Regions from separate parts of the Xanthobacter albus genome, predicted to be linked through region 1. Evidence: predicted binding sites of a transcription regulator. Region 1 holds the regulator's gene; the other holds the start of a gene.
The links. Region 1 encodes PhoB, which activates phosphate uptake and scavenging genes when phosphate is short. Its sites were predicted from a motif close to TGTCATNNANCTGTCAT; they were not measured.

Region 1 (11,968 bases):
CCGGGCACCAATGTGGGCATCGGCAAGGACCACACCCTGTTCGCCCTGGTGGCCGGCAAAGTGGAATTCCGCACCAAAGCCAACGACCGAACCTACGTATCGGTCGTTCCCGCCGCCGCCGAGGCGGCTGAGTAAGCCGGCGAGACCGCTTGAATGCAGGATCCCGCCGGTCTCGTCGAACCGGGGGGAGCCTGAGCCGGGCCTCCGAAGCGCCAGAGCGGATCGCAAGATCCGCCCGCTTCACGGACTGGGCTCCGAACGAACCGGGGAGACGAGACGTCTTCCCGGTTTTCGTTTGTCCAGCCGACAGGAGCCCGCCATGACCATCGTCGAACTGCCGCCCGAAAGGCCCCTCGCGGAGCCGAGTATCCCCGTCCTCGAGACCGAGCGGCTCGTGCTCCGCGCGCCGCGCATCGAGGACATTCCCGCAGTCGCGGAGCTCGCCAACAACCGCCGGATCGCGGAAATGACCGCGAACCTGCCCTTCCCCTATCGCGCCTCCGACGCCAGCGCCTTCGTCGAGAGCCTCGCCGCCACGCCGCATTCGGCCACCTTCGCCTTGTTGCTGAAGCGCGAGGGGCACCTGGAGTTCGCCGGCATGTGCGGCTTCGGCCAGCGGCCCGCCGAGGCCGATCCCGAGATCGGCTACTGGGTGGGCGAGCCCCATTGGGGCCTCGGCATCGCCACCGAGGCGGCGCGCGCCGTCATCGACTACGTCTTCTCGCAGACCGGCATCACGACCTTGGCGGGCGCGGCGCGGGTGGTCAATCCGGCCTCGCGCCGGGTGCTGGAGAAGTGCGGCTTCCAGTGGTGCGGGGTCGGCCTGTGCCAGGTGCGCGCGCTCGGCGCCTCCGTGCCGGTGGACCGCTTCCAGCTCGACCGGCGCACCTGGGCCTCGCTCCGGGCCTGGGGCTCCACCGTGCTGCCGCACCTGCGCGCCGCCGCGCACTGAGCGGAACGCGGCCTTCACGGGCGTCCGGGGACACGGCTGGCCCCGGACTCCCGTGCACCGATGGTCGCCGCCGGGCGTGCCGCGCACTCTTCCGCTGCGGCAGATCTTGCGTTGCAGCGCGGCAGGGCCCATCACACGGCGAAACGCGTCGCCGGGGGCCCGACCATGAGCAAGCATCACCACCACGACCTTCCCTACCGCCCGTGTGTGGGCCTGTGCGTCTTCAACGGCGCGGGAAAGGTCTTCGTCGGCCGCCGCCTCGGCGGGCCGGAGCATGTGGACGCCACTCATTCCTGGCAGTTGCCCCAGGGCGGCATCGACAAGGGCGAGGAGCCCTTCGACGCGGCCCTGCGCGAGCTCTACGAGGAGACCTCCATGCGCTCCGTGGTACGGCTGGGCGAGGTGGAGGAGTGGCTCTCCTACGACCTGCCGGGCCGCGTCGCGGGCGAAGCCTGGAAGGGCAAGTATCGCGGCCAGACCCAGAAGTGGTTCGCCCTGCGCTTCACCGGCGCCGAGGGCGAGATCAACATCACCACCCCCGGCGGCGGCGTCCACAAGCCGGAATTCATGGACTGGCGCTGGGAAGACCTCGAGCGGATCACCGATCTTGTCATCCCCTTCAAGCGGCAGGTCTATGAAGAGGTGGTGCGCAGCTTCCGCCGTTTCGCGGGCCAGTAAACTCAAAGGCGCGCGGCATTTGAGCAAAACCGCTGGACCCGCTCAAGGATTGGGGCCGACGGCATGAGGCCGCCTCAGGCGGCCCCACCGGACTTCAGGGCCTTCAGCTTCTCCGCCACGAAATCGAGCCGGTCCTGGCCGAAATAGAGCTCGCCGCCCACCACATAGGTGGGTGAGCCGAACACTCCGGCCTCGATCGCCTCGGCGGTGCTGCGCTCGACCCGCTCTGCCGCCTCCACCGTATCGGACAATGTGGCGAGGCGGGCGCCGTCGAGGCCCACCCCGTCCGCGAGGCGGATGAGATTTGCCCGCTCGGAGATCTGGATATCCCGCGCCCATACGGCTGAAAGGCAGGCGCCGATGAGCTCCGCCGGGTCGAGGCCCTCCATCTGCGCGGCGCAGATGAGGCGGCAGGCGGGCAGCGTATCCGTGGGCCAGAAGGCCGGCTCGGTGTTGATGGGGATGCCGGCGCGGTTCGCCCAGCGCACGATGTCAGCCTTGCGATAGGCGTTGCGCTGGGGCGACTGCCTGGCCGGGGCGGTGGAGCCGCCGGCTGCGAACACCTTCAGGATGTCCACCGGCCGCCAGAGGATGTCGGCGCCCGCTTCCCGCGCGATGGCGCGCAGGCGCGCGTGGCCGAGATAGGCATAGCCGGACTGCGGGCTGAAATAGCAGGTGACCTCGGTCATGATCCGCCTCCCTGGAAAGCGTGCCGCGGGCGGCAGGCCGCCGCCCGCATGCCCGGCGCTCAGGCGTCCGTCTCGCCCAGAACCTCTTCCGCGGCAAAGCCATAGGTGCGGCCGCAGAACTCGCAGGTCACCGTGACCCGGCCATCATCCTGGATCATCCCGCGCCGCTCCTCCGCCGAGAAGGAGGCGAGCACTCCCGCCACCCGCTCGCGCGAGCAGGAGCAGTGGGCGGCGATGGACAGCGGCTCGAACACTCGCACCCCGCGCTCGTTGAACAGCCGATAGAGCAGGCGCTCGCTGGAAAGATCCCTGTCGAGCAGCTCCACGTCCTCCAGCGTGCCCACCAGGGAGCGCGCCTCCACCCAGGCGTCGTCCTCGTCCAGGGTGTGCGGCGCGGTGCCTTCCGGCGCGTCGCCGGGCGCAAGGTCCGCCATGCGCGCGCGGGAGGCGTCGTCCGGCAGGAACTGGGCGAGCAGCCCGCCCGCGCGCCAGGAGGAGGCCTGCCCCCCCGGCCGCAGCTCCTCGCCCACGGCCAGGCGCACGCGGGTGGGGATCTGCTCCGACTGGTGGAAATATTCGTGTGCCGCCGCTTCCAGGCCCGAGCCATCGAGCGCCACCACCCCCTGGTAGCGGTTGGAGGAGATGCCCTGGTCGATGGTCATGGCCAGATGGCCGCGGCCGAGCAGGGTGGCCGGCGCGGTATCGTTGCGCGCCTCGGCGGCGGCGAGGGCGTCCTTGTCGAAGCGGGCATAGGCACGGATCTTGTCCGGACTCACGAAGTCCGCCACCACCATGTCCACCGGGCCGTCGGTCTGGGTCTGGAGAATGAAGCGGCCCTCGAACTTGAGGGAGGAGCCGAGCAGCACCGCCAGCACCACGGCCTCTCCCACCACCCGCTTCACGGCCGGGGGATAATCATGGTGCGCGAGCACGGTGTCGAGGGTGGGCCCGAGCCGGACGACGCGGCCCCGAAGATCCAGCGCATCCACCTGGAAGGCGGTGACGATGTCGTCCTGCGCCTCTTCCCTGGCGCTGCGCGCGCGCGCGGCACTCATGCGCTCCTCCTTCGTTGAACCGCTCTCGTATGGCGTGGAAACCGGCCGGCGTGAAGAAAAAGCGTCGATCGGGGGGCGCGGCGGCGCCACGCCGATGCCGGAAGCGGGCCGGCATCGGCCACCAGCCCGCAAGGCCCTGCGCGGCCGGAGCCGCGCGCCGGACCTCACGCGGTGTGGAAGCACCAGGCGAGGATGCCCTTCTGGGCGTGCAGGCGGTTCTCCGCTTCGTCGAACACCACCGATTGCGGCCCGTCCATCACCTCGCTGGTCACCTCCTCGCCGCGGTGGGCGGGCAGGCAGTGCATGAAGATGGCGTCCTTGCGGGCGCGGGCCATCAGGGCGCCGTTCACCTGGTAGGGCTTCAGCAGGTTGTGGCGGCGCTCCGCCTCCTTGTCGCCCATGGAGACCCAGGTGTCGGTAAGGACGCAGTCCGCGCCCTCCACAGCCTCTTCCGGGTCGCGCATGAAGGAGACCTTGGCCTTGGTGCGCTTCACGAAATCCTTCAGCGCCTGACGCGGCCCGAGCTCCTTCGGCGTCGCCACCTTCATGGAGAAATCGAACCGCTCGGCGGCATGGACCCAGCTCGCGAGCACGTTGTTGGCATCGCCCGTCCAGGCCACCTGGCTGCCCTGGATGCAGCCGCGATGCTCCTCGAAGGTCAGCACGTCCGCCATCACCTGGCAGGGGTGGGAGATGCGGGTGAGCCCGTTGATGACCGGCACGGTGGCGTAGTCGGCGAGCTCCGTGAGGTCGTCATGGTCCAGGATGCGGATCATGATGGCGTCCACGAAGCGCGAGAGCACGCGGGCGGTGTCCGCGATGGTCTCGCCGCGGCCGAGCTGCATCTCCTGGCCGGTGAGCATGATCGTCTCGCCGCCGAGCTGGCGCATGGCCACGTCGAACGACACGCGGGTGCGCGTCGAGGGCTTGTCGAACACCATGGCCAGGGTCTTGCCGACGAGGGGGCGATGATCCATTTCGCCCGCCTTGCGCCGGGCCTTGAGATCCTTGGACAGGTCCAGCACCCGGCGCAACTCGTCCGCCGGGATCTCCGACAGGTCGAGAAAATGGCGCAAACCGTTCTCCGTCATTCCGCTGCCCCCATGGCCGGAGCGGGCTCCAGCGCCTGCTCCAGCCGCACACACGCGGCCTCGATCTTCTCCACCGCCAGGTCGGCCTCGTCCGCCGAGACCACCAGGGGCGGCAGCAGCCGCACCACATTGTCGGCGGCGCCGGGGGCCAGCAGCCCCTCCGCGCGCATCGCCACCACGAGATCGGCCGCCGGCACCTGGGCCTTCAGCCCCAGCAGCAGCCCCTTGCCGCGCACCTCCGCCAGCACGCGCGGATGGCGCGCCACCACCGCCCCGAGCTTTTCCTTCAGCCGGGCGGAAATGGCATTCACATGGTCGAGGAAGCCCTCGGCCAGCACCAGGTCCAGCACCGCATCGCCCACCGCCATGGCGAGCGGGTTGCCGCCATAGGTGGAGCCGTGGGTGCCGAGGGTCATGCCCTTGGCGGCCGCCTCGGTGGCGAGGCAGGCGCCCATGGGGAAGCCGCCGCCGATGCCCTTGGCCACGGCCATGATGTCGGGCGTGACACCTTCCCATTCATGGGCAAAGAGCTTGCCGGTGCGGGCCACGCCGCACTGCACTTCGTCGAGCACCAGCAGCAGGCCCTTCTCGTCGCACAGGGCGCGCAGCGCCCGGAGGAAGCCCTCCGGCGGCACGCGCACGCCGCCCTCGCCCTGCACCGGCTCCAGCAGGATGGCGCCGGTGTAGGGGGTGACGGCCGCCCTGACCGCCTCGATGTCGCCGAACGGAACCTGATCGAAGCCCGGCAGCGCGGGCTCGAAGCCCTCCAGGTATTTCGGGTTGCCGCCGGCCGCGATGGTCGCGAGCGTGCGGCCATGGAAGGCGCCCTGGAAGGTGATGATGCGGTTCTTCTCCGGATTGCCGTTCGCGAACTGGTACTTGCGCGCCATCTTGATGGCGCACTCCAGGGCCTCGGCACCCGAATTGGTGAAGAACATGGTGTCCGCGAAAGTCACCGAAGACAGGCGCGCGGCCAGCTTCTCCCCGCCCGGAATCCGGAACAGGTTGGAGGTATGCCACAGCTTCCGCGCCTGCTGGCTCAGCGCGTCCACCAGATAGGGGTGCGCATGGCCGAGCACGTTCACCGCGATGCCGGCGGTGAAATCGAGGAAACGTCGCCCGTCCGTCGTGACGAGCCAGCAGCCCTCTCCCCGCTCGAACTCGAGGTCGATGCGCGCGTAGGTCGGCAGAACGGCGGTGATCACTTGATCCTCCTGAAAACGTGCCTTGATCCGGCGAAATATAGAAGCCGAAGACAACATCTTCATTGCTGGTGGCGAACCGGGCTCCTGCGGAAGGCAGCTTCCGCCCGGAAGGCCGGCCCGTGAATGCCCCGAGACTCGGGGCGACCGGGTGTCGGCGCTGGGCGAAGGTGTCTGGAGCGGCCGCCGGCCGCCAGACCCCCCGCGGCGCAGGCCCCGGGCAGGCAAAATTAAAAAAGGCCGCCCCAGCGGGGGAGCGGCCCGACACCGGCAAATACTAATGATCGCGCGCGGGAGGTCAACACATCTGAAAGGCGTGCGGCGCGCGCCCGCGCGAGGCCCCCGCGCACGGCGCCGGACATGATGCCCGCGGGCAACGATCTGGGGAAAACGACGCGCGAACGTTAACCGACTCTGTCACCCGCGCGCCCCATATTGTAGCGTATGGAACATCGCCTACGAGATCTCGTGCGATTAAGCTTCCTGGGACCTATGGGTTGTTAACCTTCCACATGCTTGGCGCATGTGGGGCCGAGGAAGGAGTCCGGGTGGTCTCGGGCAGCATGGCGGTGCTGCCATCCGGCGACAATTGGGCGCCGCCCAAGACCGGCGCCGGCAAGATGCGGCAAATGGAGAAGAGCGATGAGCTGGAATGACGAGCGCGTCGAACTCTTGAAGAAGCTCTGGAGCGAAGGCCTCTCCGCGAGCCAGATTGCGAATGAACTCGGCGACATCACCCGCAACGCGGTGATCGGCAAGGTGCACAGGCTGGGGCTTTCCGGCCGCGCCAAGTCATCCTCGGCATCGGCGGTGCGGCCCCAGCGCCCCAACCGCCCCGAGAGCCCGCGTGACCAGACCCGGCCGCAGCGTCCCCTGGTACAGGGCAACACCGCCCTCGCTGCCGAGATCGACGACCTGCCCGAGGAGGCCCCCGCCCCCGCGCCGCAGCCCGTGGCGAGCGACAACGTGGTGTCCATGGGCCAGCGCTGCACCATCATGAACCTCACGGAGAGCACCTGCCGCTGGCCGATGGGCGAGCCGGGTACCGAGAGCTTCTATTTCTGCGGCGGCAAGAGCAATCCGGGAATGCCCTATTGCACCCAGCATGCCCGCATCGCCTACCAGCCGGTGCAGGATCGCCGTCGCGACCGGCGCCTCGCCTACCTCTGACAACAGCGTGGCCGGGCTCGCGCCCGGCCGGCCGTTCCGCTCGGCAACGGTTCCATCAGTGTGATAGGGCACGCCGTTCACCGACACGGGGACGGCCTGAGGTTCCTGCGCTCGGTGGCGGGAATTCCGGCGTGACATTCCTTGTGTTTCAGCCGCCGCGGCGGCATCCACGTCGCTGAGACAGACGCGAGCCCGGCGTCAAAGCCTGATCCGCATCAGCCACGCGGCAGCGACCGAGCCGGTCACCGGCAAGCCCCGACCCCGCTCCCGATAGCCGCCGGACTGCGCCCCTCCTCGCGCCACGCACCATTCATTTCCAAAATGATCTTCGCGCGCGGCGATCGCTTCTGGCTGCAGAGACGACGCGTTTTTCAGGCGAACAGTGAGCGCTGCGCGGAAAGTGCTCCAGAAGCACACCGGCGCCGCCGCCCTGAGCGCAAGGAGAGCGCCGTTCGGCGCTCGACCGGGGAAGATGGATCACCCAACCACGGTGGGCGAGCGGCCATCAGTGCGCCCGCGCGAACATCTCGTTGAAGGAGTAGCCGGCGCCGCGTACGGTCCGGATCGGGTCCGACTGGCGCCCGCGATTGATCGCCTTGCGCAGCCGGCCGACATGCACGTCCACCGTGCGCTCGTCGATATAGACGTCCTGGCCCCACACGCCATCGAGCAATTGCTCACGCGAGAAGACGCGGCCGGGGCTCTGCATCAGGAATTCGAGCAAGCGGAACTCGGTCGGCCCGAGATGAACCTCACGGCCAGCACGGTGGACCCGATGGGTCTCGCGGTCCAGCTCGATGTCTCCCGCGCGCAGCAGGGTCGCCACATGCTCCGGCTTGGCGCGGCGCAGCAGCGCACGCACGCGCGCCAGCAGCTCCGGCACGGAGAAGGGCTTCACCACATAGTCGTCGGCGCCCGTGGCGAGGCCGCGCACCCGCTCCGTCTCATCGCCGCGGGCAGTCAGCATGATGACCGGCAGGCGCTCGGTTTCCGGGCGCGTGCGCAGGCGGCGGCATAGCTCGATGCCTGAGAGGCCGGGCAGCATCCAATCCAGGATGACGAGATCCGGCACGCTCTCCCGCAGCCGGGTCTCGGCATCGTCGCCGCGCCCGACATTCTCCACCGCATAGCCTTCCGACTCCAGATTGTACCGGAGCAGGAGGGTCAACGGCTCTTCGTCCTCGACAATCAGAATACGCGCCGGCACAGCCTATCACCCATCCACGTCGAGACGTTCTTTGACACAGCCTCGCGCCATCCCGCCCGTGCGGCGGGTCTGGCGCGGCCGCTGCCCGCCTGAGCGGCGGGCAGGGCATCCGGCATCAGGCCTGCTTGGTCTGGCCGGGGAAGGCGACCGTGGTGTCGCTGGAGGCATCCGCCTTCGGGCGGCTCTCCGGCAGCACCTGTCCGGTCACCATGTAGTAGACGACTTCCGCGATGTTGGTCGCGTGGTCGCCCATGCGCTCGATGTTCTTCGCGCAGAAGAGAAGATGCGTGCACACGGAGATGTTGCGCGGATCTTCCATCATGTAGGTGAGCAGCTCGCGGAACAGCGAGGTGTACATGGTGTCGATGGCGTCGTCGCGGCCCCACACGTCCAGCGCCTTGGCCTCGTTGCGGCCGGCGTAGGCGTCGAGCACCTCCTTGAGCTGCTCGAGCACCAGGTCGGACATGTGCTCCACGCCGCGCACCAGCTTCTGCGGATGGTACTCGCCCTCGATGGCGATCACCCGCTTGCCGACGTTCTTGGCGAGGTCGCCGATGCGCTCGAGGTCGTTGGCGATGCGGATGGCCGCCACGATCTCGCGCAGGTCGCTGGCCACCGGCTGGCGCTTGGCGATGACGAGCACCGCCTTGTCCTCGATGTCACGCTGCACCTGGTCCACGCCCGCGTCGAGCGAGACGACCTTCTGCGCGATGGCAATGTCGCGCTTGATGAGCGCGGTCATGCTGTCGGCCACCAGGCGTTCCGCCTGGCCGCCCATCTCCACCACCTTGCGTCCGATCTCTTTGAGCTCGACGTCGAAGGAGGTCACGGTATGCTCGGGCATCTGCGCCATCCTGTTTTCCTCAGCCGAAGCGGCCGGTGATGTAATCACGCGTCTTGATCTCCTTCGGGTTCGTGAAGATCACGTCCGAAGGCGCCACCTCGATCAGCTCGCCCAGGTAGAAGAAGGCGGTGATGTCGGCGCAACGCGCGGCCTGCTGCATGTTATGGGTCACGATGACGATGGTGAAGTCGCGCTTCAGCTCGTCGATCAGGTCCTCGATCTTCGAGGTCGAGATGGGGTCCAGCGCCGAGGTGGGCTCGTCGAGCAGGATCACCTCCGGACGCACGGCGATGGTGCGGGCGATGCACAGGCGCTGCTGCTGGCCACCGGACATGCCGAGCGCGGACGTGTTCAGGCGGTCCTTGGTCTCGTCCCAGATGGCCGCCTTGCGCAGGCACCATTCCACGCGCTCGTCCATCTGCGACTTGTTCAGCCGCTCGTGCAGGCGCACGCCGAAGGCGATGTTGTCATAGATGGACATGGGGAAGGGCGTCGGCTTCTGGAACACCATGCCGATGCGGCTGCGCACCACGGTGGAGTCGAGCTCCTTGCCGATGATGTTCACGCCGTCGAACAGCACCTGCCCCTCGGCGCGCTGGCCGGGGTAGAGGTCGTACATCCGGTTGAACACACGCAGCAGCGTGGACTTGCCACAGCCCGAGGGGCCGATCATGGCGGTCACCCGCTTCTCGGGGATCTCGAAATTGATGCCCTTCAGCGCGTGGCTCTGGCCGTAATAGAACTGAAGGTTGTCGACCTTGAGCTTCGCGGGAGCGGGCGGCGCGTCGGGCCGGGCCGCGACCGAGGTGGCGATGCTGAGGGTGGGATCGACCGCAGACGTCATCTGAGCCTCACTGGAATTTACATGCCCGGAGCTGCCGGGCTTGGATCTCGGGCAGCCCGGCGCATTCGCGCCGGGCGGCGATGTCAATTGCCGCGGGCCAGAACCAGACGCGACGCCACGTTCAGCACGAGCACGCCGACGGTGATGAGCAGCGCACCGGCCCAGGCAAGTGCGACCCAGTCATCGAACGGACTTCCGGCATACTGATAGATCGCGACCGGCAGGCTGGCCATGGGCTTCGAGAGATCGAGCGACCAGGCATTGTTGCCGAGCGAGGTGAACAGCAGCGGCGCCGTCTCGCCCGCCGCGCGGGCGATGGAGAGCAGCAGGCCGGTGACGATGCCCGCGCGCGCGGCGCGCCAAGTCACGAACATCACCACCTTCCACTGCGGCGCGCCGAGGGCGAAGGCCGCCTCGCGCAGACCCACCGGCACCAGGTTCAACATGTCCTCGGTGGTGCGCACCACCACCGGGATCACCAGGATGGCGAGAGCGAGCGCGCCGGCCCAGCCGGAGAAGCCGCCGAGCGGCACCACCAGCAGGGTATAGATAAACAGGCCGACCAGGATGGACGGCGCCGAGAGCAGGATGTCGTTCACGAACCGGGTCGCCGAGGCGATCCTGGTGCCCCTGCCGTTCTCCGCGAGGAAGGTGCCCGCGAAGATGCCGATGGGCGCGCCGATGAGCATGGCGATGCCCACCTGGATCAGCGAGCCCGCGATGGCGTTGGCGAGACCGCCATTCGCTCCGGGAGGAGCCGTGACGTTGGTGAAGACCGAGAAGCTGAGCGCCGGCAGGCCGCGGGCGAGCAGGGTCCACAGGATCCACGCGAGGAGGAAGAGAGCGAAGGCCGCGAAACCCACGGACACCGCTTTCACGATGTTGTCCTTGGCGCGGCGGGCGGCGAGCGATGCCATGGCTGGTCCCCCGGATCAGTCCATCCGCGAGCGAACGAGCGCCCGGGACAGTGCCAGCACGATGAAGGAGATGACGAACAGGATGAAGCCGAGCTGCAGCAGCGAGGTCAGCTTCAGGGAGCCGAGCGGCGCTTCCGGGAACTCGTTGGCGATGGTGGAGGCGATGGTCGCGCCCGGCGCGAACAGGGAGGCGGAGAGGCGCGTGGCGTTGCCGATCACGAAGGTGACCGCCATGGTCTCGCCGAGCGCGCGGCCGAGGCCGAGCATGATGGCACCCACCATGGCCGTCTTGCCGTAGGGCACCGAGACGTTCTTGTAGACCTCATAGGTGGTGCCGCCGACGCCGTAGGCCGACTCCTTCAGCATCGCCGGCACCGACTCCAGCGTCTCCACGAACATGGCCGTGATGAAGGGCAGGATCATCACCGCGAGGATGAGGCCTGCGGTGAGCATGCCCGAGCCCAGCGGCGGGCCCTGGAACAGCAGGCCGATGACCGGCAGGTCGCCGAACACGGAGATGAGCGGGGGCTGCACATAGGCGGCAATGAGCGGCACGATGACGAAGAAGCCCCACATGCCGTAGATGATGGAGGGCACCGCGGCCAGCAACTGCACCGCCACGCCGATGGGGCGCTTCAGCGGCTGCGGCGCGATCTCCGTGAGGAAGAAGGCGATGCCGAACGACAGCGGCAGGGCGACCACGACGGCGATCACGGCGCTGAACAGCGTGCCGTAGATCATCACCAGCGCGCCGTAGTTCTCGGTCACCGGATTCCAGCTGGCGGTCCAGATGAACTCGAGGCCGAAGTGCTGCAGCGCGGGCAGGCCGCCCTTGAACAGCTCGGCGATGATCAGGCCGAGCAGCACCAGGACGAAGATGCCGCTGGCCCAGAGCAAGCCAACGAAGATGGGATCGGAAATCCGGCCGGTCCCCTTGGCCTTGCTGATGGGTTCGAGCGGTGCCGTCCCCAAACCATCCATCGTCGCGTCCATCTGATGCCCATCCCTGCGCCGCCCTGGGCGACCTTGAGTTGCGACTACCGCTGCGCCGATCGAGCCGGGCGGCGTGAAATTTCGTGCCCCAAATCCCGTGCGCCGGAACCCGCGCCATCGCGCCATGTGTCGGAGGCGAGGCGTCGAGGGCGATGCGGACGGGCGCGCGCCCGTCGCGGAAGCGAGGCGGGGTCCGGCACGGGCCCGCCGCCTCACCCGAAACCTTGCCCGCGCACGAGCGCGGACAAGGCGGATCGGCCTCAGGACAGCCGGATCAGAGGACCGGCTTGCCTTCGGGGGTGAGGATTTCCTTCTTGAAGGCTTCC
Region 2 (11,968 bases), 1.6 Mb from region 1:
CCGGGCCGTCAGCCGGGCGACGAGTTCGTCCATGCTCGCTCCTCGAACCGAGTTCGAGGCCCCCGCCGCACCTGAAGCGCCCGCCGGACCTCACGCGGGGCGCACCTTGCCCGCGGCGGTGGCGGGGCGCAAGGGGCGACCTCCCGCGCCACCGCCGGCAAGCTTGCCCCCGTGCGGGAAAGCGCGCGACAACATGGCATCCGACTCAGCCCTTCCCGAGGAAGCGGCCGGGGATGTTTCCAGGGAGATGTACCCATGACGCTCCAGGCCCCAGCATCGAGCCCTGACGTGGACGGCAAGATCTTTCTTGGAAAGGTGCTTCCCCCCGCGCAGGGAGCAGCAGCCAAGCCCGCCAGGAGCGCGAAGGGCGCGGGCAAGGCGGACACGGCCGGCGTCGTGGAGGCCGGCGAATACCTCACCCTGCGCCTCGCGAACCGCCACGGCCTGGTCACCGGCGCCACCGGCACCGGCAAGACCGTGACGCTGCAGGTGATGGCGGAGGGCTTCTCGCGCGCCGGAGTGCCGGTGTTCGCGGCCGACATCAAGGGGGACCTCTCCGGCATCGCCGTGCCGGGCGAACCGAAGGACTTCCTGCTCTCGCGCGCCGCCGAAGTCGGCATCACCTACACGCCGGACAGCTTCCCCGTGATCTTCTGGGACATGTTCGGGGATCAGGGGCATCCGGTGCGGGCCACGGTGTCGGAGATGGGGCCGCTGCTGCTCTCCCGCCTCATGAGCCTGAACGACACCCAGGAGGGCGTGCTCAACATCGTCTTCCGCATCGCCGACGAGCAGGGCCTGCTGCTGCTGGACCTGAAGGACCTCCGCGCCATGCTCGCCCACGTGGCGGAGAACGCGGCGGAGCTCACCACCCAGTATGGCAATGTCTCCACCCAGAGCGTCGGCGCCATCCAGCGCCAGCTTCTGATGCTGGAGAACCAGGGCGCCGACAAGTTCTTCGGCGAACCGGCGCTGGACATCCGCGACATCATGCGTGTGGACCGCTCCGGCTACGGCACCATCTCCATCCTCGCGGCGGACAAGCTGATGGGCGCGCCGCGCCTTTATGCCTGCTTCCTGCTGTGGCTGCTGGCGGAGCTGTTCGAGCAGTTGCCCGAAGTGGGCGATCCGGACAAGCCCAAGCTCGTCTTCTTCTTCGACGAGGCCCACCTGCTCTTTGACGAGGCGCCCAAGATCCTCCTGGAGAAGGTGGAGCAGGTGGTGCGCCTGATCCGCTCCAAGGGGGTGGGCGTCTATTTCGTCACCCAGAACCCGCTCGATGTGCCGGAAAGCGTGCTGGCGCAGCTCGGCAACCGGGTGCAGCACGCGCTGCGCGCCTTCACCCCGCGGGACCAGAAGGCGGTGAAGGCGGCGGCCGAGACCTTCCGCCCGAACCCGGCGCTCGATACCGCCCAGGTCATCATGGAACTGGGCAAGGGCGAGGCCCTGGTCTCGACGCTCGAAGGCAATGGCGTGCCCTCCATCGTGCAGCGCACCCTTGTGCGCCCGCCCGCGGCCCGAGTCGGGCCGCTGACGCCGGCCGAGCGGGCGGCGATCATGGCGAAAAGCCCGGTGGGCCATGTCTATGACACGGCGGTGGACCGCGAATCCGCGTTCGAACGCCTACAGAAGAAGACCGATGACGCGGCTGGCGCACCCTCGGGCGAAACCGCCGCGCCCGCTCCCTCCGGTGGCGGCGGTTTCCTGGATTCGGTGCTGGGCACCGTGCTCGGCCTGCCGGAGGTGAAGCCCGAGACGACGACCCCGAAGACCGCCGGCCGCGCCGGCACGGCGAAGGGCGGCGGCACCAGCGTGCCGAGGAGCGGAACGTCCAGCCGCTCCTCCACCCGCATGTCCACAACCGAAGTGGTTGTGCGGCAGGTGGCCCGCTCGGTGGCGACCCAGGTGGGCACGCAGCTCGGGCGCGCGATTCTGCGCGGGATACTCGGAAGCATTAGCCGCTAACGCAGCGAACGCGCCCCGCGGCGTTTCCGCCTGCGGTCAAGCTCAAGAAAAGAGCGGCTAAAAAGTGACACCTGACCCAGGTAGGGAGCGGTTGCTTCATGCACGCATAACAGGTATCTTGAAAGTGCACCGGTGGGATTGCGGGGTCCCATCGGAGAAAGCGCTGAATAATGCGTCTCATCTTGGTCATTGCCGGATGGACGCGATTTCAAATGGAGCGCCTCATGAAGGTGTTGCCCACCGCCCGCATTCTCCTCGTTGATTCCCAGGTCGAGCGTCGCATGGCGCTTCGAGAAGCCCTCACGGCATTTGGCGTGGGCGGCGTTCTGGAAGCCGCGAGCCTCGAAGAGGTCGCCCAGGCGCCCTCCCCCCTCATGGCCGATGTGCTCGTCGTGCAGGTGAACGACCCCGAGCAGGTTCCGGACAACCCTTTCCGCGATGGCGCGGGCGCCCCGGCGATCCTGATCGCCGATGTGCCGGCCCAGGCGCTGGTCCGCTCCGCGGTGCGCGGTGGCTATGAAGCCGCGCTGGGCGCGCCGCTGGCGCCGCGCCTGCTTTACCGCCGTATCGGTTCCGTAATGCAGCGTGCGCGTCGCGTAGGCCGCATCGGCGCCGCGGCGTTACCGGCCACCGCAGAACCGGTTCCGGCCGAAGGCGGCCATGCCGCTGTGCTCTCTCCCCTGAGCTGACACGACAGCGGGGACGCCGAAACGGCGTTCCCCGGCCTGTCTCGCCCTCGAAGGCGGCATTCCCCTGGCGGCAGTGGCCCTGCTTTCGCGCAACGGTAGGTAAGCTGTCGCGCACCGTCGTGCTGCGGCAAGACATCGGATCTGACGGGGCACGGCGTGTTTCTTGCGGCTCCACCGCAAGGCAGGGCGGTCCCCTGTGTCTCCCGCCATGTTCGCCCCCTGATTCCCCCCTGACAGCGGGTGCCGGACGTGGCCTGTTCGGGCCAGCACCACCGTTTGCCCGGCGCATCCGTGCGGCCTGCCCCATGGACGGCACCCGGCTCCGGCTCACTGCCTTCCGGAAAGCAAGGCTTGAAGAAAGCTTGCGCGGGTCGCGCGCACGCGCGAGCATCCGGCCCGAGTCACGCGGCGTCGGTCGCCGCCCCGTGGCGGGAGCAGCCTTGAGGTGTGCATGCCGCATGCCCTCCCGGCCTCCCTGCGGGGTAACCTGGAGGCTCCGCCCGCATGCGGCGGCACCGGGCGGGCGCGCGGCGGGATGTGGAAGGCGGGGCCTCGGCCTCGCAAAGGCGGAGGGTGAGATGGTGGCAGTGGATCAGGCGTTGCAGGCGGTGGACGGCGGGCGCGATGCGGCCCTGGCGCGGCTGTTCGAGTTCCTGCGCATTCCGTCCATCTCCACCGATCCCGTCCACAAGGACGCCTGCCGCGCCGCCGCGCAATGGGCCGCCGCGCAGCTCACGGAACTGGGCTTCGCCGCGCAGGTGCACGAGACGGCGGGCCACCCGGTGGTGGTGGGCCGCACCGATACCGGCGCCGCCCGGCGGGTGCTGTTCTACGGCCACTACGACGTGCAGCCCGTGGACCCGCTGGACCTGTGGCAGACGCCCCCCTTCGAGCCCCGCTTCGGCGAGACGCCGGACGGGCGCCGCACCATCGTCGCCCGCGGGGCGGCGGACGACAAGGGACAGGTACTGACCTTCCTGGAGGCCCTGCGTGCCATCAAGGCCACCACCGGCCGCCTGCCGGTGGACGTGACCGTGATGCTGGAGGGCGAGGAGGAATGCGGCTCCCCCAGCCTGCCGGCCTTCCTTGCCGGCAATGGCGACGCGCTGAAGGCCGACATCGCGCTGGTGTGCGACACGGGCATGTGGGATGCGCGCACGCCGTCCATCACCACCTCCCTGCGCGGCATCCTGCACACCGAGCTCACCATCACGGGCGCGAACCGCGACCTGCATTCGGGCCTCTATGGCGGCGCGGCCGCCAACCCCGCGCACGTGCTCGCGAAGATCATCGCCGACGTGCATGACGCGGACGGGCGCGTCACCATCCCCGGCTTCTACGATGATGTGCGCGAGCCGCCGGCAGAGGTCCGCGCGCGCTGGGCGCAGCTCGGCCTCACGGCGGAAGGCTTCCTCGGCCCGGTGGGTCTCGGCCGCTCCATCGGCGAGAGCGACCGGATGCTCATCGAGCAGATCCAGTCCCGCCCCACCTTCGAGGTGAACGGCATCTACGGCGGCTATACGGGCGAAGGCTCGAAGACCATCATCCCCTCGAAGGCCACCGCCAAGATCTCCATCCGCCTGGTGGCCGACCAGGACCCGGCGAAGATCCGCGACGCGTTCGCGGCCTTCGTCGCCGCGCGCGTGCCGGCGGATTGCAAGGCCGAGCTCGGCAAGGGCGAAGGCTCGCGCGCCTTCCTCGTGCCGCCGGAGAGCCCGGACCTCGCCAAGGCCGCCGCCGCGCTGGAGGCGGAATGGGGCGTGAAGCCGGTCACCATCGGCACCGGCGGCTCCATTCCCATCGTCGGCCAGTTCAAGGCCCTCCTGGGGGTGGACACGCTGCTCATCGGCTTCGGCCTCGACGACGACCGCGTGCACGCGCCCAACGAGAAGTACGACCTCACCTCGTTCCACAAGGGCACGCGCAGCTGGGTGCGAATCCTCGAGGCCATGGCCTGAGAGGGCAACAGCGGGCTTTTCTCCGCTTTCCCCGGAGTTCACCGCTGTGGATGATCTCTCTTCCCGCCCGAAGGTGGCGGGAAGGGACTCGTGAACCCTCGCCTGCTAAACGAGACCCCCAAGCCGTGGACTCGTGACCATGCTCGATCTTCCGAACGCGGGGGAAATCGTCCCCACCTACCGTCAGGCGCCCCATAACCTGGAGGCGGAGCAGGCGCTGCTCGGCGCCATCCTGGTGAACAACGAGGCGTTCTACCGCGTCTCCGACTTCCTGGAGCCGCGCCATTTCTACGAGCCGCTGCACGGCAAGCTGTTCGAGGTGGTCGGCGCCCTCATCCGGGCGAACAAGATCGCCACCCCGGTGACGCTCAAGACCTTCCTGCCGGCGGACCTCGACGTCGCCGGCCTCACCGGTCCGCAATATCTCGCGCGGCTGGCTGCGGAAGCCACCACTATCATCAATTCCGAGGACTACGGCCGCGCCATCTATGACCTCTCGGTGCGCCGCGACCTCATCCGCATCGGCGAGGAGATCGTCAACGAGGCGTTCGACGCCACGGTGGACACCACGCCCCAGGAGCAGATCGAGCAGGCGGAAAAGCGCCTGTACGAGATCGCCGAGAGCGGGCGCTACGACGGCGGCTTCCTGAAGTTCGGAGACGCGCTGCGCGAATCGGTGGACATGGCCTCCAAGGCCTTCCAGCGCGACGGGCACCTCTCCGGCATCGCCACCGCCCTCGACGACCTCGACCAGCACATGGGCGGCCTGCAGCCTTCCGACCTCGTCATCCTCGCGGGGCGCCCGGCCATGGGCAAGACCTCGCTCGCCACCAACATCGCGTTCAACATCGCCGCCGCCTATCGCGGCGAGCAGAAGCCGGATGGCTCCATCGAGGCGGTCTCGGGCGGCGTGGTCGGCTTCTTCTCGCTGGAAATGTCCTCCGAGCAGCTCGCCACCCGTATCCTCGCCGAGCAGGCGGAGATCGCCTCCTACAAGATCCGCCGCGGCGACATCTCGGAGGCCGAGTTCTCCAAGCTCGCCGCCGCCGCCCAGACCATGCAGCAGATCCCGCTCTACATCGACGACACCGGCGGCATCTCCATCGCCCAGCTGGTGGCGCGGGCGCGGCGGCTGAAGCGCCAGCGCGGGCTCGATTTCATGGTGGTGGACTATCTCCAGCTCCTGTCCGGCTCCGGCAAGTCCGCGTCCCAGGGCCGCGTGCAGGAGATCACCGAGATCACCACCGGCCTCAAGGCCTTGGCGAAAGAGCTGCAAGTGCCCATCATGGCGCTGTCACAGCTTTCGCGTCAGGTGGAAGCGCGCGACGACAAGAGGCCCCAGCTTTCGGACCTTCGCGAATCCGGCTCCATCGAGCAGGACGCCGACGTGGTCATGTTCGTGTTCCGCGAGGAATATTACCTCAAGAACAAGGAACCCAAGCCGGGCACAGAGGAGTGGTTCAAGTGGGAGATCGAGATGAAGGCGGCCGAGAACACGGCCGAAATCATCATCGGGAAGCAGCGCCACGGCCCGACGGGAACGGTGAAGGTGCACTTCGAGCCGCAGTTCACCCGGTTCTCGAATCTGGCGCGGGAAGATCACCTGCCGGAGCGCCATTGAGCGCGGACACCACGGCCGAGGCCGGCGCCATCCTCACGGTGGATCTCGGCGCCATCGCCGACAACTGGCGCACGCTCGCCGCCCGCGCCGCTCCGGCGGAATGTGCGGCGGTGGTGAAGGCCAATGCCTACGGCCTCGGTATCGACCAGGTGGCACCGACCCTGTGGCGCGCCGGCGCGCGCACCTTCTTCGTCGCGCACCTGAAGGAGGCCGTGCATCTGCGCGCCCTCCTGCCCGAAGCCACCATCTATGCGCTCAACGGCCTGCTGCCCGGCACTGCGGTTACGTTCGCCACGCACGACATCCGCCCGGTGCTGGGCTCGGAGCCGGAGATCGCGGAATGGGACGCCCACTGCCGCGTGGAGGGGGCGGACCTGCCCGCCGCCATCCACGTGGATACCGGCATGCATCGCCTCGGTGTCACCCTGGAGCAGGCCGCGCGCCTCGCCGAAGGGCGCGCCGCGCTCGGCTTCGCGCCGAGCCTCGTCATGAGCCACCTCGCCTGCGCCGACACGCCGGGCCATGCCCTCACCGCGCATCAGCAGCAGGTGTTCACCGATGTGGCACGGCGTTTCGCCGGTGTCCGGGCCTCGCTCGCCAATTCCGCGGGCACGCTGATGGGCGAGGGCTTCCGCTTCGATCTCGTGCGGCCGGGCATCCTGCTCTATGGCGGCGGCGCCATCGCGGGCGAGCCGGCGCTGAAGCCCGTGGTGCGTCTTGAGGCGCGGGTGATCCAGGTGAGCCACGCGCCCGCCGGCGAAACGGTGGGCTACGGCGCCACCGAGCGCCTGCAGCGCGACAGCCGCCTCGCCACCGTCCACATCGGCTATGCCGACGGCTTCTTCCGCGCCGCCGGCTCCACCGATGCCCGCAAGGGCGCCGATGCCGTGCTCGGCGGCCGGCGCTGCCCGCTGGTGGGGCGCATCTCCATGGACCTCGCCACCCTCGACATCACGGACCTGCCGCGAGAGGCGGTGACCCGCGGCGACACGGCGGTGTTCCTGGGCGATGGAATCGGCGTGGACGAGCTGGCGCAGAAGGCCGGCACCATCGGCTATGAGGTGCTCACCGCCCTCGGCGGGCGCTACCTGCGCCGCTACATCGGCGGCTAGGGTCTCCACCTGGCAGCGCTGCCCGCCGGCGGTATCCACGGGCGTCACTCGGGTGTCACGGCCTCCTGTCAACCAAGGGAGGATCGCCGATCGGGCGGTCCTCCGATGGTTGAATGGAGACGTTCATGTCGCAAGCCGCGACGCCGCGCCACGCCGCCCCGGCGGGGGGCCATCACCACACTTCATCCCGCCGCGCGTCCATGGATCGAGACCATGGCCTCCTGGAAATCTTCCTGTTCTTCGCCCTGCTGATCGGCGGGCTGGGCTTCACCGGCTTCTCCATCTGGCGGGACGTTGTGGATTCGGGCACCGACACCCTGGCGGTGCTGCCCTTCATCCTGCTCGTGGTCGCGCTGCTGATCGCGCTCGGCTTCGAGTTCGTGAACGGCTTCCACGATACCGCCAACGCGGTCGCGACCGTCATCTACACCAATTCGCTGCCGGCCCATTTCGCGGTGGTCTGGTCGGGCGCCTGGAACTTCCTCGGCGTGCTGGTGTCGTCGGGCGCGGTGGCGTTCGGCATCGTCTCGCTGCTGCCGGTGGAGCTGATCCTGAACGTGGGCTCCGGCGCCGGCATGGCGATGGTGTTCGCGCTGCTGATCGCGGCCATCGTGTGGAACCTCGGCACCTGGTCTCTCGGCCTGCCGGCGTCGTCGTCCCACACCCTCATCGGCTCCATCATCGGCGTCGGCATCGCCAACCAGATCGTGCAGGGCCGCGACGGCACCTCGGGCGTGGACTGGGGGCAGGCCGCGAACGTGGGCTATGCGCTCCTGTTCTCGCCGCTCATCGGCTTCATCGCCGCCGGCCTGATGCTGCTGACGCTGAAGCTCACCGTGAAGAACCCCGCGCTCTATCGCGCGCCGGAGGGCCACAAGCCGCCGCCGTGGTGGATTCGCGGCCTGCTGGTGCTCACCTGCACCGGCGTGTCCTTCGCCCACGGCTCCAACGACGGGCAGAAGGGCATGGGGCTCATCATGCTGATCCTCATCGGCATCGTGCCCACGGCCTACGCGCTGAACCGCGCCGTGAACGTGGAGGAAGTGACCCAGTTCCGCGCCATCGCCCAGGCGACGGAAGCCTCGCTGGTGGCGGCTTCCGGCGGCGTGCAGGCCCCTGCCGATCCGCGCGCGGCGCTCACCGCCTTCGTGCGCGACCACGAGCCGACCGCGCAGACCGTGCCGGCCCTCGCCCAGGTGACGCGCGAGATCTCCGACATGGTGGCGACCCACGAGACCCTCGCCCAGGTGCCGGCGGCCTCCGTCTCCAACATGCGCAACGACATGTACCTCGCCTCGGAGACCATCCGGGTGATGAACAAGATCGGCGCGCCCAAGCTCGACGCCAACGCCCGCGACAACCTCAGCGCCTTCAAGCGCCAGCTCGACCAGGCCACGAAGTTCATCCCCATCTGGGTGAAGATCGCGGTCGCCATCGCGCTGGGCCTCGGCACCATGGTGGGCTGGAAGCGCATCGTGGTCACCGTGGGCGAGAAGATCGGCAAGACCCACCTCACCTACGCCCAGGGCGGCGCCGCCGAAGTGGTGGCCATGGCCACCATCGGCGCGGCGGACATGTACGGCCTGCCGGTGTCCACCACCCATGTGCTGTCCTCCGGCGTGGCCGGCACCATGGCGGCCAACAACTCCGGCCTCCAGATGTCCACCGTGCGCAACCTGCTCATGGCCTGGGTGCTCACCCTGCCGGCGGCCATCCTGCTCTCCGGCGGCCTCTACATGGTGCTGCGCCAGATCATGTGACGGCGCAGGCGGAACGACACGAGATGCGGCCGGAGCGGCACCCCCGCTCCGGCCGTATCCGTTTACGGTGCATGAAGCCGCCGCCCCTTGCGGATACAGGCTTCCCGCACCACTCCTTAAGCAAAAATTAACCATGTCGCGGCCATGATGAAGCCACGCCCGAAGCTGGCTGAGGGTCGCAGGTTCTCGATGCGGCGCGCAGAAAGACTGCGCCGGGCATCGCGGGCTCCTGCCCGACCTCCCAGCGAATGACCCTGGCGTCTGCGCTTTCGTGGAGAGGCCCCATGTCGGATCAACTCGATCTTTCTCCGGAACACACCGGTCTCATCGACCGTTTCGTCGCCTCGGGCCGCTTCGAGGGGCCCCAGGCCGTCATCGGTGCCGCCCTGGCGCTGCTCGAAGGCCGCGAGCGCGAGCGCGCCGAGAAGCTGAGCGTGCTGCACGACGCCATCTCCACCGAGATGGAGGCCACCTTCCGCGAGATCGAGCAGCTCATCTCCACCGGCCTCGGCGCCTTCAGCGCCCCGGCCCTGCGCGAGGCCTGCTGAGTCTCCGCCCACCCCCGGAATCGGCGGGCGATGATGTAAGCTCCCGCCGGGCGTGACGGATTCGGCCGCCGCGCCCGAGCGGAACCCTCCATGGCCAAGCGCGACCACACCTTCGTCTGCCAGTCCTGCGGCGCCGTCTACACGCGATGGCAGGGCAAGTGCGATGCCTGTGGCGCCTGGAACACCATTTCCGAAGAGGTCGCCGTCGCGGCCTCCGTGCCTGCCGCCCAGCGCTCCTCCCGCAAGGGCCGCGCCTTCGCGCTGGAAAGCCTGGAGGGCGCCGGCAATCCCGCCCCCCGCCTCGTCTGCGGCATCGGCGAGCTCGACCGCGTGGCCGGCGGCGGTTTCGTGCCCGGCTCCATCCTGCTCATCGGCGGCGATCCCGGCATCGGCAAGTCCACCTTGCTGGTCCAGGCCTCCGCCGCCCTCGCCGCGCGCGGGCTGAACGTGGTCTATGTCTCCGGCGAGGAGGCGGTGGACCAGGTGCGCATGCGCGCCCAGCGCCTCGGCCTCGCCGGCGCGAAGGTGGGCCTCGCCGCCGAAACCAACGCCGAGAACATCCTCGCCACCCTTTCCAGCGGCCCGCCGGTGCAGGTGGTGGTCATCGATTCCATCCAGACCATGTGGTCGGACAGCGTGGAATCGGCCCCCGGCACGGTGACCCAGGTGCGCACCTCGGCCCAGCTCCTGGTGCGCTACGCCAAGCAGACGGGTGCCTGCGTGATCCTGGTGGGCCATGTCACCAAGGACGGGCAGATCGCCGGCCCGCGGGTGGTGGAGCACATGGTGGACGCTGTGTTCTCCTTCGAGGGCGACGGCGGGCACCAGTTCCGCGTGCTGCGCGCGCAGAAGAACCGCTTCGGCCCCACCGACGAGATCGGCGTGTTCGAGATGACCGGCGGCGGCCTGCGCGAGGTGGCCAACCCCTCAGAGCTGTTCCTCTCGAACCGGGACCTGGGCGCCCCCGGCACCGCCGTGTTCGCGGGCATGGAGGGCACGCGGCCGGTGCTGGTGGAGATCCAGGCGCTGGTCGCCCCCTCCTCCCTCGGCACGCCGCGCCGGGCGGTGCTGGGCTGGGACCCCAACCGCCTCTCCATGGTGCTGGCGGTGCTGGATGCCCGCTGCGGGGTGCGGCTCGGCGGGCACGATGTCTATCTCAATGTCGCCGGCGGCTTCCGCATCAACGAGCCGGCGGCAGACCTCGCGGTGGCGGCGGCGCTGGTCTCCTCCCTCACCGGGGCGCCGCTGCCGGCGGAAGCGGTCTATTTTGGCGAGGCAAGCCTTACCGGGGCGGTGCGGCAGGTGTCCCAGGCACCGGCGCGGCTGAAGGAGGCAGCGAAGCTCGGCTTCGCGCGTGCCGTCATCCCCGCCGGCGGCCAGGATGGATCGGCCGCGCCGGTGGAGGTGGAGGCGGTCTCCTCCCTGGCGCAGCTCGTGGCCGCCATCGCCGCCCGCGCACCGCGAAAGGCAGCCATGCGCCCGGCTCAGGGCGGAGGGAGCGGGCGTCCCCGCGTGGCCTCCGGCGCCGGCGGGGCGGACATGGACGACGACTGACGAAACGGGGAGATGACGAGGCGGGATACGCGAGCTATATGACCCGCGCGGCGCGCTCCGCATGAGGTGGAGCGGCAGGGTGCGCTTGTCCCGCGCACCACCGACCACGGATCGATGCACCAATGCCTGTCACCCTACTGGACATCATTGTCATTTCCGTGATGCTGATTTCAGGCGTCCTCGCCATGGTGCGCGGCCTTTTGCGTGAAGTGCTCAGCATCCTGTCGTGGGCTGTCGCCGCGGGCGTCACGCTCTTCTTCTACAAGCCCGTGCTGCCTTACGTGAAACAGTACATCTCCCAGGACACGGCGGCCCTCGCCGCGACGGTGGGATTACTTTTCCTCGGCACGCTGCTCATCGCCTCCATCATCACGGCGCGCATCTCCGATCTGGTGCTCGACAGCCGAATCGGCGCCCTCGACCGCACCCTGGGCTTCCTGTTCGGCCTCGCCCGCGGGCTGCTCGTGATGGTGGTCGCCTTCCTGTTCTTCAACTGGCTGGTGCCCTCCAAGAACCAGCCGGCGTGGGTGGCGGACGCAAAAACCCGCCCCGCCCTGCAAAGCACGGGCGAGTGGCTGATGGCCCAGTTGCCGGATGACCCTGAAAACACCATCTTGAACAAGCTAAAGAAGCAACCCACCCCTGAAGAAGGGGAAACCCCCGCGGCCCCGGCGGGGAACCAGCGTTCCGGCAACGCAGGCTCGGGTTCCGGGGCTCAAGGCACGGCGGCGGGCGCCGCCCAGGGAGCCCAAGGAAGTCAG

Region 2: V5F75_RS15965 (inorganic phosphate transporter) is a predicted target of PhoB. The motif match lies at 7,388-7,404, and genes of this name have one in related genera.

What each region holds. Positions count from the first base shown of each region.
Region 1 covers NZ_CM195532.1:563,727-575,694, forward strand. Annotated here, with positions in the region: gene rpmA (50S ribosomal protein L27) at 1-135, shown strand, start outside; gene V5F75_RS02545 (GNAT family N-acetyltransferase) at 320-952, shown strand; gene V5F75_RS02550 (RNA pyrophosphohydrolase) at 1,118-1,630, shown strand; gene V5F75_RS02555 (2-hydroxychromene-2-carboxylate isomerase) at 1,705-2,319, opposite strand; gene V5F75_RS02560 (Hsp33 family molecular chaperone) at 2,379-3,374, opposite strand; gene argF (ornithine carbamoyltransferase) at 3,539-4,465, opposite strand; gene V5F75_RS02570 (aspartate aminotransferase family protein) at 4,462-5,670, opposite strand; gene V5F75_RS02575 (GcrA family cell cycle regulator) at 6,310-6,837, shown strand; gene phoB (phosphate regulon transcriptional regulator PhoB) at 7,343-8,044, opposite strand; gene phoU (phosphate signaling complex protein PhoU) at 8,160-8,888, opposite strand; gene pstB (phosphate ABC transporter ATP-binding protein PstB) at 8,908-9,732, opposite strand; gene pstA (phosphate ABC transporter permease PstA) at 9,816-10,649, opposite strand; gene pstC (phosphate ABC transporter permease subunit PstC) at 10,665-11,642, opposite strand; gene pstS (phosphate ABC transporter substrate-binding protein PstS) at 11,917-11,968, opposite strand, start outside.
Region 2 covers NZ_CM195532.1:3,548,258-3,560,225, forward strand. Annotated here, with positions in the region: gene V5F75_RS15935 (hypothetical protein) at 1-33, opposite strand, end outside; gene V5F75_RS15940 (helicase HerA-like domain-containing protein) at 256-1,965, shown strand; gene V5F75_RS15945 (ANTAR domain-containing protein) at 2,136-2,654, shown strand; gene V5F75_RS15950 (dipeptidase) at 3,233-4,612, shown strand; gene V5F75_RS15955 (replicative DNA helicase) at 4,752-6,233, shown strand; gene alr (alanine racemase) at 6,230-7,345, shown strand; gene V5F75_RS15965 (inorganic phosphate transporter) at 7,546-9,105, shown strand; gene V5F75_RS15970 (hypothetical protein) at 9,390-9,653, shown strand; gene radA (DNA repair protein RadA) at 9,744-11,207, shown strand; gene V5F75_RS15980 (CvpA family protein) at 11,330-11,968, shown strand, end outside.